One region of the Bacillus sp. JJ722 genome, then DNA from elsewhere that is predicted to be linked to it. Evidence: riboswitches for the same ligand, from Rfam matches in the RefSeq annotation. Region 1 holds a riboswitch; the other holds the start of a gene.

Region 1 (6,625 bases):
ACCAGACCATACAACTCCAACAGAAGCTTCCTCATTGGCCATTAACATTTTTATTTCATCACCAACGATCGCTTTCACATTTGGTGTAAGTGTATCTAGCTTCTCTTTCGCTTCTTGTAAATGCGCCTTGTTAACATCATTTAAAGAATAGCCTAAAGTATTAAGCCCCATACCCATTACTTCCCGAGCTCCATCAACTAGTAGGATTTCATTTCGTAAATCTTTATCCCACAGATCATTCCAACTTGTAATTTTCTTTCCACCTAACTGCTCAGGATTATAAACAATTCCTACTGTTCCCCAGAAATAAGGAATCGAATACTTATTTTTCGGATCAAATGATAAATCTAAAAAGCGTTTATCAATATATTTCAAATTCGGAATCTTACTATGATCAATTGGAAGCAACAAGTCTTCTTCTTTCATCTTTGAAATCGCGTATTCAGAAGGAACCGCAATATCAAATGTTGTTCCACCTTGTTCAATCTTCGTCAACATCGCTTCATTTGAATCGAACGTTTGATAAATAACTTTATATCCTGTTTCTTTTTCAAACTTCTCAATTAGTTTTGGTTCAATATAATCTCCCCAGTTATATACAGTTATCGTATTATCACCAGAATAGCCTTCTGATGCATTCAATCTATTAATCCAAAATAACAGACCGAACGAAACGACAAAAACGAGAATAAATACTTTTGTGATCGACTTCATTTTCTTATACTCACTCCTTTCGAACGGTTATTGCGTTGATTAATGAAGTAATAACCGATTACTAATACAATTGTGAATAAGAAAATAAGCGTCGATAACGCATTGATTTGTAACGAAATACCTCTTCTTGCTAGAGAATAAATTTCAACTGAAAGTGTTGAGAATCCATTACCTGTTACGAAGAATGTTACCGCGAAATCATCTAACGAATAGGTTAATGCCATAAAGAAACCAGCAAATATACCTGGCGTAATAAACGGAATAACAACTTTCGTTAAGACGTTCCATTTACTTGCACCTAAATCAAGGGCCGCATCAATTAACGTCGCACTCATTTCTTGTAACTTTGGTAATACCATAATAACTACAATTGGAATACTGAAAGCAATATGTGAAAGCAATACAGAAGTGAAGCCTAATTTAATTCCAATCATTGTAAAGAGAATTAGGAATGAAGCACCAATAATAACATCAGGACTAACAATTAATACGTTATTAAGCGATAGCATTGTATTCTTCATCTTAATATTCTTTACGTACATAATCGATAGTGCACCTAACACACCGATAATTGTCGAAATTGCCGCTGATAAAAGAGCAATTACCAAAGTATTTAACACAATAATAAGAAGCCGAGTATCTTGAAGTACCTCTTTATAAAAATCCAAAGTGAAACCTTCAAAGCCTGACATGTCGCCACCGCTATTAAAGGAGTAAAACATCAGATAGAAAATCGGCGCGTATAAAATGATAAATACAATTGCCAAATAAATAGTAGATAGCTTACTATTTCTTTTCAATTTTCATCCCTCGCTTCCGATTTCCAGTAAGAATCATGATGATAAACATAATAATGATTAAGAATACAGCGATTGTCGCTCCCATTCCCCAGTCTTGTGTTACAAGGAAATGTTGTTCAATTGCCGTCCCAAGCGTAATTACTCGGTTACCCGCAATTAATCTTGTGATCATGAATAGCGATAACGCCGGGATGAATACAGCTTGACACCCTGCTTTAACTCCATTTAGTGTCAAAGGAAAAACAACACTTCTGAACGTCGTCCAACTTGAAGCACCTAAATCTAATGATGCATATACAAGTGAAGGATTCATTTTCTCTAACGCATTGAAAATCGGCAAAATCATGAACGGAATAAAGATATATACAGAAACAAATACAAAGCTAAAGTCCGTAAATAGAATTTGTGTATTTCCAATACCAATCACTTCTAGAAAAGCATTAATTGGTCCGTATGTTCCGAAAATACCCATGAAAGCATATGCCTTTAATAAAAGATTAATCCATGATGGCAAAATAATAAGTAATAACCATAACTGCTTATGCTTTGTTTTTGTTAATAAATATGCTGTTGGATAGGCCACTAATAAAGCAAAACCAGTGATTAAGAAAGCATACCAAAATGAACTAAGCGTCATTTTCAAATAAACAGGTGTAAAGAATTTCTGATAATTAGCAAGTGTAAATCCACCTTCTATATCAATAAACGAGAAGTACAACACTAAAACAATCGGCGCAATTACAAACAATAACATCCATGCGTAATATGGAATCGCATATAATATTCGATTACTCTTCATGGTCTGCCTCTTCGTATGCCTCGATACGTGCATCAAACTCTTCTTCTGTTTCACCTGGAGCCATTACATGAATTGCTTCTGGCTCGAAAAATAAGCCGATTTCTTCACCTACTGTAGCCTTCTTCGTTGAATGGACAAGCCACTCATTACCATCGCTGTCATAACAAGAAATTTCATAGTGAACGCCACGGAATAATTGTGTATCTACTTTCACTTGAATTTTTCCTTTTTCAGGTGTCGTAATTTCTAAATCTTCTGGTCGGATTACGATTTCAATCGCTTTATTTGGACTTAATCCTCCATCCACGCATTCAAAGCGCTTGCCAGTAAATTCAACTAAATAATCTTCAATCATTCGCCCTTCAACGATATTCGATTCACCAATAAAGTCAGCAACAAAGCGGTTAATTGGCTCATCATAAATATCTAATGGTGTACCACTTTGTTCAATATTACCACTATTTAGAACGAAGATTTCATCACTCATCGCTAACGCTTCTTCTTGGTCGTGGGTAACGAAGATAAACGTAATCCCTAATCTACGTTGTAATTCTCGAAGCTCATATTGCATTTCCGTACGCAGCTTCAAATCTAGTGCAGATAGTGGTTCATCTAGTAAAATTACTTCTGGTTCATTAACAATCGCTCTAGCAATTGCCACACGTTGTCGTTGACCACCTGACATCTCACTGATTTCTCGATTCTCATAACCAGCAAGGTTTACGAAGCGAAGTGCTTCTTTTACCTTTTGGTCGATCGCGCTATTATTCATTTTCTTAATTCGTAAGCCAAATGCAACATTTTCATAAACATTTAAATGTGGAAACAGTGCATAATCTTGGAATACTGTATTTACTTGGCGTTTATTCGCAGGAATATTGTTCACCAGTTTACCATTAATATAAATATCTCCCTCAGACGGGCTCATAAATCCAGCAATTAATCGCAGAATGGTTGTCTTTCCACAGCCCGAAGGTCCAAGTAGCGTATAAAACTTCCCTCTTTCAATTTCAAAACTAACATTGTTCAATACAGGTGGGTCATCATCAAATTGCTTTGTTACGCCCTCAAAGCGAATAATAGTTTGTTCTGTCATGTCTGTCTCCTTTATCATTATTCCCCATTAATGTAGGTTTTTCTATAAATAAGAATCTGTTGCTACAAGTATCAATTGCGATTTCCCAGTATATTCATTTACAATTTGATGCTCATCTGAAGCTCCAAAGTAAATCGCCTCTCCTGCTTTAGCATAGTATTCTCTTTTTCCTAAGTTTACTTTTATCTTACCTTCTAAGACGTAGCCAAACGTTTCAGAAAGGGATGGCTCAAATACTTTAAATTCACCTTTTTCTTCAAAAGTGAGAATAATCGGCTCCATTTCTTTCTCATTAGACTCTGGCACAAGCCATTGAATATGATATCCTCTCTCTTCATCTTCAAAGCATGTTTGATCTTCTTCACCATAGACCACCTTTTGAATATGATCTTCTTCATTAAAGAACTCCTTTGGTGAACAACCTAATACTTCAATAATATTGAAAAATGTCTCTATGGACGGTGAACTTAAATCTCGTTCCAACTGGGAAATATAACCTTTACTTAAATCTGTACGCTCACCTAATTCTTCCTGCGTAAGACCTTTTTTCAGTCGTAAATTTTTTATTTTCCTACCGATTTGCATGATTGTATAACCTCAATCGTGTTTAAAGTTAGTAAACTTCCAGTAACTATTGTTTACTATTACATTACTTTAAGTTTACTTTTACCACTAGATATTATACAAGATTTATCAAAAACTGCAATAGAAAAATCTCAATTTGTTTAATATATTTTTTGGTAATAATGATCCTTATTATTTAAATATTTTTTTGATAAAATGCAGATGTATTATGTTTGTTAAAAGCTAATAGATATGGTAGTATTAAACACAACATTTAGTATTTACCAAACAAAACAAAACTATATATTGTGTTTAAAAGTGGTGTCCTATTTTAGGACTTAATAGGGAATTCGGTGAGAATCCGGAGCTGTTCCCGCAACTGTAATTGCTGACGATAGAATGAAACCACTATATAGAGAAGATGATTGTTGATCTTCATATATGGGAAGGCATTCGTGTAGGATGAAGCATAGCCAGGAGACCTGCCACCTTTAACTAATTGTTTCTTTCTTCGGGGATTGAGAGTTGAAACGACTTTTTATAAAGGAATTCTCCTTATATATTTGTATGTCGTTTTAAATCCGCTCCTATAGGTAGCGGATTTTTTTATGCTCTTATTCTAAGTATTAATAATTGAATGAAAAAGGAGAACAGATGAAATGATTGAATTAGAAAAAAACGAAACATACGAAAATATTTACAATGAACTACGACAATTACGTACAGCATTTCCTAAGCTTCCTATTCACCTTCTTGAAGAGAAGCTAGAACCATTAGTAAAGCATTACAATGATGAGCCAACAATCTATCAACAAATTATTCTAGAAGCTCTTTCTTATGTTTCAACAGAAGAACCTGAATGGAGCAATGCGGCTTCACGTTTGTATATACAAACACTCTACAAAGAAGCTAGCATCAATCGAAATTACGATGCAAAGCAACGATACGGCTCTCTCTTTGAGCTACTCAAGCTTTTAACAGAAAAGAATATTTATCATAAAAGTTTATTAGAGAGCTATACGCCACAAGAAATTGAAGAAATCAGTTTTTATATCATCCCTGATCGCGATTATTTATTCACTTACATTGGTATTAAAATGCTAGCTGATCGCTATTTGGCAAGAAGTCATCAAGGACTAGTATTCGAACTGCCACAAGAACGTTTTATCATCATTGCTATGACCTTAATGAAGGATGAGCCTCAAGAAAAACGTTTGCACTATATTCAAGAAGCCTATTGGGCAATGAGCAGTCTTTATATGACGACGGCTACTCCAACGCTATCAAATGCTGGAAAAACATGGGGACAACTATCTAGCTGCTTCATTGAAACAGTGGACGATAGCCTAGAATCAATCTATGACAGCAACACAGATATTGCTACCCTTTCAAAAAACGGAGGAGGCATTGGTGTGTATTTAGGCAAAATCCGTTGTCACGGAAGCGATATTAAAGGATTTAAAGGAGCTTCTTCAGGAGTTATCCCTTGGATGAAGCAACTAAATAATACAGCAGTGAGTGTAGATCAACTCGGACAACGGCAAGGGGCAATTAGTGCTTATCTAGATGTATGGCACAAAGATATCTTTGCCTTTTTAGATGTCAAATTGAACAACGGTGATGAGCGTATGCGTACACACGATTTATTTACAGGTGTGTGTATTCCCGATGTTTTCATGGAGCAAGTGGATGCACGAGGAGATTGGTATTTATTCGATCCACATGAAGTGCGCAAAGTAATGGGCTACTCATTAGAAGATTTTTATGATGAAGAAAAAGGGAGTGGTTCATTCCGCATTAAATATGAAGAATGCATCAACCACCCTACCCTCTCAAAAGAAAAAGTGGCGGCTATTGATATTATGAAGAGCATTATGAGAAGTCAATTAGAAACAGGCACACCATTTATGTTTTACCGAGATGAGGTTAATCGCAAGAACCCTAACTCTCATATAGGAATGATATACTGCAGTAATTTATGTACGGAAATAACACAAAATCAAAGTGCAACCCTTCGAATTGAAGAATATGTGAAAGACGGACATATTGTAACGGAGAAAATTCCTGGCGATTTCGTTGTATGTAATTTATCTTCCATTAATCTTGCGAAAGCAGTAACTGATGATGCACTAGAAAGACTTATCGCTATTCAACTACGTATGCTAGATAACGTCATCGATTTAAATACAATTCCTGTTCTTCAAGGAGCTTTAACAAATCAAAAATACAGATCAGTGGGAATGGGTACGTTTGGATGGCATCACTTACTCGCTTTAAAACAAATCAAATGGGAAAGCGATGAAGCAGTCACCTATGCAGATGCATTATATGAACAAATTGCTTTCTATACTATTCGTGAGAGTATGATGCTTGCGAAAGAAAAAGGACACTACCCGGGGTTTACTGGTTCTGAATGGGAAACAGGTGCTTATTTCACGAAAAGAGGGTATAACAATAATGACTCTGAGCTTGATTGGAAATTGCTACAAGCAGAAGTAGCTAAGAACGGCCTAAGAAACGGCTATTTATTAGCCGTTGCACCTAATGCTTCTACAGCTCTCATCGCCGGAAGCACACCTAGTATTGACCCAATCTACAAGAAACAATACTCAGAAGAAAAGAAAGATTATCGTATTCCTGTAACAGCGCCTG
Region 2 (6,976 bases), on a different contig from region 1:
TATTTTTATCTTTTAATGATATCTAAACCAATAAAACCAACCATTTTCCTTACTTTTGCTAGGCTCTGTTAAACAATAATGTTGTTTATTGATTAGGAACAGGGACATATGAATTTAGATTTCCCTTTCATTTATTGTAATTCCCCTATAAACCAAATTTCGCCTTCATAGTGGTATCCATCTTCATCTGTAATCACTTCTTTAAATCCTAATATTTGCAAATCTGTAGGAACAGCTAATCTCCATTCTGTTTGAATGTTTCTATCTTCAGTTAGATGAAGCCACTTTTGATAATCGTCATTCCTATTAAAGAAACCTTTAAAATGGGAGTCACCTTTAAATACAATAATTTGCGAATCCCACAAATCAGGTAAATCAACTGCAACCACTACTCGATATTTTTCTTTGTCAATTGGCTTCATTCCAATTAGATGTTCAGCTCTAGCCAACATTGTTTGGATACAGAGTCGTTTGATTTTTTTTGGAGTTTTGACGGAATTTATAAAGTCTTCAGCAACTGGTAGATGCAGATACCAATAACCATTGTAAAATTCTATTGGAAACTTCAATGTTTTTTCTTCAATTCGTTTAATCATATTAGTAGATTTACGTTTAATCCCACGAACTTTTTTCTCACGCATACTATTTCTCCTTACTTTTATTCTGTTCAAATAAGAACAGAGTTATTTAACGGAGTCGTGAAAGTTACAAATTTTTTTGGTGCTAAATGGACGTGTCGTACTTGATTCAAAGTAATAGGTTTTATCTATATTGAAATCTAAGATAATAATGAATATTAAAGGGCTATGTTATAAAAGAAAAATATAACATAGCTAGCCCTTAGATTATTTGGATGTTTTAATATTTTTTCTAGCTTGGTAACGTTCCATGGCTAATTGATATTATACTTTTTCTACCTGTGTAATTGGAAAGATTGATGAAACATGTACGGCTTTAGAGTTTTCGTCAATAGCAATCATAGTTAAATATTTTTAACTCCTTTAATTACTTAATTATATAGTTGTACTCACAGCTTCTTTATTACGAATGTATTCTGTTGCTTTCACCATGTTTTGTAAAGATGCGATTGTTTCTTCTTCTTTTCTTGTTTTTAATCCACAATCCGGGTTGATCCAGATTTGATCCTTAGGTAATGCAGCAGAGTATTTTATAATAATATCTGTAATTTCTTCTACTGATGGAACTCTTGGACTATGAATATCATATACGCCAAGGCCAATTCCTTTATCATAAGATTTCAGTTGTGATGATTGAAGTAACTCACCGTGACTTCTAGAAGTTTCGATAGAAATAATATCGGCATCTAGTTTGCTAATAACATCTAGGAAATGATTGAAATCGCAATAACACATATGTGTATGGATTTGTGTTGTTGCTTCAACAGAAGATGTTGCTAATAAAAAGGATTGAACTCCCCAATCTAAATACTCTTGCCAACCTTCTTTTTTAAGAGGTAGACCCTCACGTAATGCAGGCTCATCAACTTGAATCATTTTTATATCATTCTTCTCTAGAATTTTAATTTCTTTTTTAAGAGCAAGTGCGATTTGAAAACATACTTCTTTTCTAGAAAGATCATCACGAACAAACGACCAATTTAGAATTGTAGCCGGACCTGTCAACATTCCTTTCATGGGCTTATTAGTTAAACTTTTAGCATATAGACTTTCCCTTAATGTCATTGGTTCACTAAATGCTACGTCACCGAATATAACAGGAGGTTTTACACAACGTGAGCCATATGATTGTACCCAACCATTTGAGCTAAAAGCAAAACCAGTTAGTTTTTCTCCAAAGTATTCAACCATGTCATTGCGTTCAAATTCACCATGTACGAGTACATCTAATCCGATTTCTTCCTGAATTGTAATCCATCTATCAATTTCGGATTCTATGAATTCATTATATTGAGTATCAGTCCATTCTCCATTTTTGAATTGACGACGTGCATTACGAACTTTCACTGATTGTGGGAAGCTACCAATTGTTGTAGTTGGGTAGTCTGGTAGTTTCCAATACTTTTGTTGAATTACTTTTCTTTGTTCGAAGCTTTCACTGCGTTTGAAATCTTGACAAGTAATGTTCTTAACAGCTGAATGAACATCTGATCTATTTCGAGCAGGGGCCATATTTAATATCTTTATATCTCTTCTATTTTGTTCGAAAGCTTCTGTAATACTGTTTGAATTATTTTCATAGCTAGTTTTCAATAGTTGTATTTCTTGTAATTTCTCATCTGCAAATGCTAGCGCATTCTTTAATGTTTCTTCAAATTTTGATTCGTTTTTTATGTTAATTGGAACATGTAATAAACTACAAGAAGGCTGAATCCATACTCTATCTGTGTCAACTATATTCAAAATAGCATCTATGGTGTCTTTTTTCTTATTTAAATCAGCCTTCCAAATATTTCGTCCATCTATGATGCCTAGACCTAGTACTTTGTTTACTGGGAAACCAAATGTTTGGATATGTTTTATGTTTTGATTTAATCCATGAGCGAAATCTAATCCGATTCCTTGTACTGGTAATGATACGATTGATTCATAGTCATCTACTGCATCAAAATATGTTTGAAGCATTTTATTTAAAGAAGGAGCAGCTTCATGTAATTGTTCATATATATATTGAACGGTTTTCCATTCACTATTTGTAATAGATGTTACAAGAATTGGTTCATCGATTTGTACCCATTCGACACCTTCGTCTTGTAATTCTTTAAGAACTTGCTGATATAAGGGAATAAGTTGTAATAGGATACTTGGAATTTGGTTTTCATCATATCCTTTAGAAAGCTTTAGGAATGTATAGGGACCTACTATTACAGGCTTTCCTTTCACTCCAATCATTTCTTTCGCTTTTCGATAGGCCTTTAATGGCTTATTCTCAACTAGTTGAAATGTTGGGTTATTTAATTCTGGAATAATATAATGGTAATTCGTATTGAACCACTTTGTCATTTCAGAGGCAACAGCTGTATGATTACCTCTAGCCATTGAAAAATATTGAGATAATGGTATGTTACCGCTTATAGGGCCATAGCGATGTGGTACAAGACCAAACATTGTAGCAGTGTCAAGCATATGGTCGTAATAGCTAAAGTCATTTATTGGAATGAAATCAATTCCTTGTTCGATTTGTTTTTGAAGATTGGATAACAATACATTCTCTGTTAATTGTTCAAAGCTTTGTTCATCAATTTTTCCAGCCCAATATTGTTCTAGAGCTTTTTTCCATTCTCTATTTTCTCCAATACGCGGATAACCTAAATTACTTGTTTTCAAAATATTCATCTCCCTGTTTTTCAAATACATAAAAATAAAAAGGCACCTCTAACTTACCCCTAGAAAAAAGTTAGAAATGCCCATATGTATGCACAGGTTTATTCATTCTAACACCTCCCTATCTTCCGTAGGTAAAAAACAGTGTTGTTGGATTAGGCAGGTCTCCTGACTTAAGGATCATCATTAGTCACAATCTTCCCAATCGATATCGATCAGTGATATACATGTGCTAACTACTCTAATACAGTGGCGGGACCGCGTTGGATTTACACCAAACTTCCCTTTTAATTCTTAATACATATTAAGAAACCTATTCCCACAAATATTTATTTTTTGATAATTCTAAATAAACATACCGAATGATAACACTTTTACTGCTGAGCGTCAAACAAAAACAAAAAGAGAACAAAGATTACTGAAAAAACAGTATAGGTTATAAATATATGGACTAAAGAAAAGCTGACGAAAAGTAAACTTATTAATACTTATCGTCAGCTTTCTAACTATGAGCTTAATTCTGCTGTGGTCCTTTTCGTACTTTTTGAAAACGAAAGCCCTAAAGAAGGGATGCTTGCTAATGCTGTGAATAATGCAGCTATGAAATATACGATAAAGAGTGAAGTGCCTTGCATTATTACACCTGAAAAAGCATTTCCAATTAGCATCGCAGCTAACATGATTGGTGTAATAATACCATTTGTTCGACTAATAAATGCTTCATCAACGTACGTAATCATCAATGTACTAAGTTTGATTTGTATAAAAGCTACAAAGAATGAGCTTAAAAAAGTTAGCGATGCTGTTAAAACAAACCATGTTGACCATACTTCTAAGATTGTTGAGATGGACATGAATATGAGCGTGAATACAAAAGCAGCTCTTCCACTGATGCGTTCAGCGATAATCGCGGCAATAATCCCTCCTATAAACATTCCTAAACCGGCAATGGAAGTTAGCCATTGTAAGGCTTCTTTCGGTAAATCTAATCGATCTGTTACAAGAAACACTTCAAGTGGTTGTATAAGACCACCCGCTATTCCGATGAAGAAAAAGATGTAGCAAATTCTCCGTAAATTATTGCTGCTCCAAACATACTTAAAACCTTCTTTAATTTCTAACAAAACAGTTGAATTCTTATCGGGTACAAAGGAAGCATCTTTCGGTAAGAACAACGTAATAAGTGTTGATAAACCAAAGGTGATTATTAATAGATAAAGTGATGGCAAAATGCCAAATTGTGTATAAACGGTCGTTCCAATTATTGGTCCAATTATGACAAATATGGAACCCAAACTTTGTGATAAACCTAGTGCTACGCTAACTTGTTCTTCAGGTATATGTCTTTTGAAGATTTTTGAAGAAGAAGGTTGTGAAAACTGAGAAACAATAGCTGACACGAATGTAGCGAAGAAAATAGCTTGCCAAAACCCAAGTGAAACCGAAGTGATAATAAGCAGAATGGAAGCAATACTTAATAGTCCACCGCTAATAATGGTCTTCTTCGGATTCCAACGGTCAGCTAATGTTCCTCCTATAAATGAGAATAAAAACATTGGCAGAAATTCGATGACGGTTATTGCAGAAATAGCAACAGGATTTTGGTTTGTTTTTTCGATAACGAAATATAATATTGCCATATTTCGAATCCATATACTCATTTGATCTAGTAAATCGGAGCTTAAAATGATAAGAAAGATTCGATTTCTTATTAAGTCTTTCATTTACTCATGTCTCCTTTATTAGTAGTCTGAACGTTCGGTCTACAAAAGTGTAAAAAACAACCTGAACGTTCGGTTTATAAAATGTGTGAAAATTTTAGGTCAGAACATTCTCCGACCTATGTTTAAGAATTATCGTTTAGCTATTCCAGTTAATATAAGATCTATACTTTTACGATATAGTGCTTTCAATTGATCAAAATCCATTTCATAATACGCAACACCTAAGCCATTATGAAGAGCAAAAAGCATATACATAAGCTCCCGTGGATTTTCGTCAATAAATTCACCAGTTTTCATTCCATCCATGATGATTTTTTCATATGATTCATAATATTGATTTCGAATAATATTTAATAATTCAGATGTAGCTTCTTCATCTACAACTTCACTCGTACCATATTCTTCCATAGCTTTAAAAATTGGGTTTTGAAAATCTTTAACATAGTGCTCGGCAATAGCATATAGCTTCTCGATATTTGTTTTGCAAGTTACTTCTATTTTGTTCCATTCTTCTTTCCATTCATTTGCAGTTGTTTCTATAATAAACATAAAGAGTTTTTCTTTACTCTTAAAGTGGTAATAAATGCTGCCTTTACTACTTCCTGATGCGATTGTAATATCTTCCATCGAAGTCGCTGCATAGCCTTTTTGAGAAAATAATTCTTCAGCTATTTTGGCAATTTTAAGTTTTGTAGACGATCCTTCATTTTGTTTTCCCATATTAGCCTCCATAACTTCTAAACTGAACGGTTGGTCTACTAATAAGATATATATAATTACAATGACTGTCAAGAGAGAAATAAGGTAATATAAAAAGAAATGTAAGAGCCTATTGACGAATAAAATGATGAGGAGATTTCAATAATTCATGGAACTGACTGACTTTAATCAATTTATTAGAAGTGTAAAATTAAAGAGAAACCTAATACCTTCTACTTCCAAGTATCCATTTTCATTACCAGCTGTTCAATATTTATCTGAATTAAAGTTACATCCTAATGTAACCTTTATTGTTGGAGAAAATGGAAGTGGAAAATCGACAATCCTAGAAGCGATTGCTACATCTTATGGATTCAATCCTGAAGGAGGTACAAAAAATTTTAATTTTTCATCGTATGAATCGCATTCAGAGCTACATGATTTTGTCACTATAGTGAAAGGTGTGATGAAACCGCGTGATGGATTCTTTCTAAGAGCAGAGAGTTTCTATAATGTAGCAACTAATATTGAGGAACTGGATCGTGAGCATGGTGGGCCAAAACTAATTGATCAATACGGTGGTGTATCGCTTCATGAGCAATCTCATGGAGAATCGTTCATGTCATTATTAGTACATAAATTTAAAGGGGAAGGAATTTATATTTTGGATGAGCCTGAAGCGGCACTTTCTCCATCCCGTCAATTAACGATGATTGCCAGATTACATGAGCTTGTTGAGCAAGGTTGTCAATTTATCATTGCTACACATTCACCAATCTTAATGGCATACCCAAATGCAATCATCTACGAAATTAAAGAAGGTTATCATCGAGTATCATATAAAGAAACGGAGCATTATCAAATAACGAAATCTTTTTTAGATTATCCTGAGAGAATGTTAAGAGTGTTAATGGAGAAAAATGAATAAGAAGTAAAATAAAAATAAGAGAAATCTTATTTTTATTTTTTTTATAAAACTTTTTTACAGACAGCTGCGTCTTAGCATTGTCTTCAAAATTGATACGTATCAAGAGAGGTAATAACATGTTTTACAAAAAGAAAATAGAAAGAGATTTTATAACCTATGTAACAGAAAACCAACAAAGCTTATATCGATTTGCGTATAGCTATGTTAAAAATCAACAAGATGCTTTAGATATCGTCCAGGAATCGATTCGAAAAGGGCTTTGTTCCATCCAGAATATTCAAGAATCAGCCGCTATAAAAAGCTGGTTTTATCGAATTATTATT

The links. A riboswitch is a leader RNA that binds a small molecule or an ion and turns the genes downstream of it on or off. The one in region 1 is predicted to bind cobalamin.
Region 2: linked by a shared signal. The riboswitch ahead of metE (5-methyltetrahydropteroyltriglutamate--homocysteine S-methyltransferase) and the one ahead of V7014_RS19280 (ribonucleoside-diphosphate reductase subunit alpha) in region 1 are both predicted to bind cobalamin.

Annotation. Positions count from the first base shown of each region.
Region 1 is NZ_JBALMO010000170.1:8,129-14,753, forward strand. Features, by position in the region: gene V7014_RS19255 (ABC transporter substrate-binding protein) at 1-714, opposite strand, end outside; gene V7014_RS19260 (ABC transporter permease) at 711-1,514, opposite strand; gene V7014_RS19265 (ABC transporter permease) at 1,501-2,313, opposite strand; gene V7014_RS19270 (ABC transporter ATP-binding protein) at 2,303-3,409, opposite strand; gene V7014_RS19275 (helix-turn-helix domain-containing protein) at 3,452-3,994, opposite strand; cobalamin riboswitch at 4,276-4,477, shown strand; gene V7014_RS19280 (ribonucleoside-diphosphate reductase subunit alpha) at 4,633-6,625, shown strand, end outside.
Region 2 is NZ_JBALMO010000049.1:652-7,627, reverse strand. Features, by position in the region: gene V7014_RS08065 (DUF3916 domain-containing protein) at 132-641, opposite strand; gene metE (5-methyltetrahydropteroyltriglutamate--homocysteine S-methyltransferase) at 1,014-3,314, opposite strand; cobalamin riboswitch at 3,444-3,634, opposite strand; gene V7014_RS08055 (MFS transporter) at 3,809-5,026, opposite strand; gene V7014_RS08050 (TetR/AcrR family transcriptional regulator) at 5,156-5,746, opposite strand; gene V7014_RS08045 (AAA family ATPase) at 5,895-6,653, shown strand; gene V7014_RS08040 (RNA polymerase sigma factor) at 6,770-6,976, shown strand, end outside.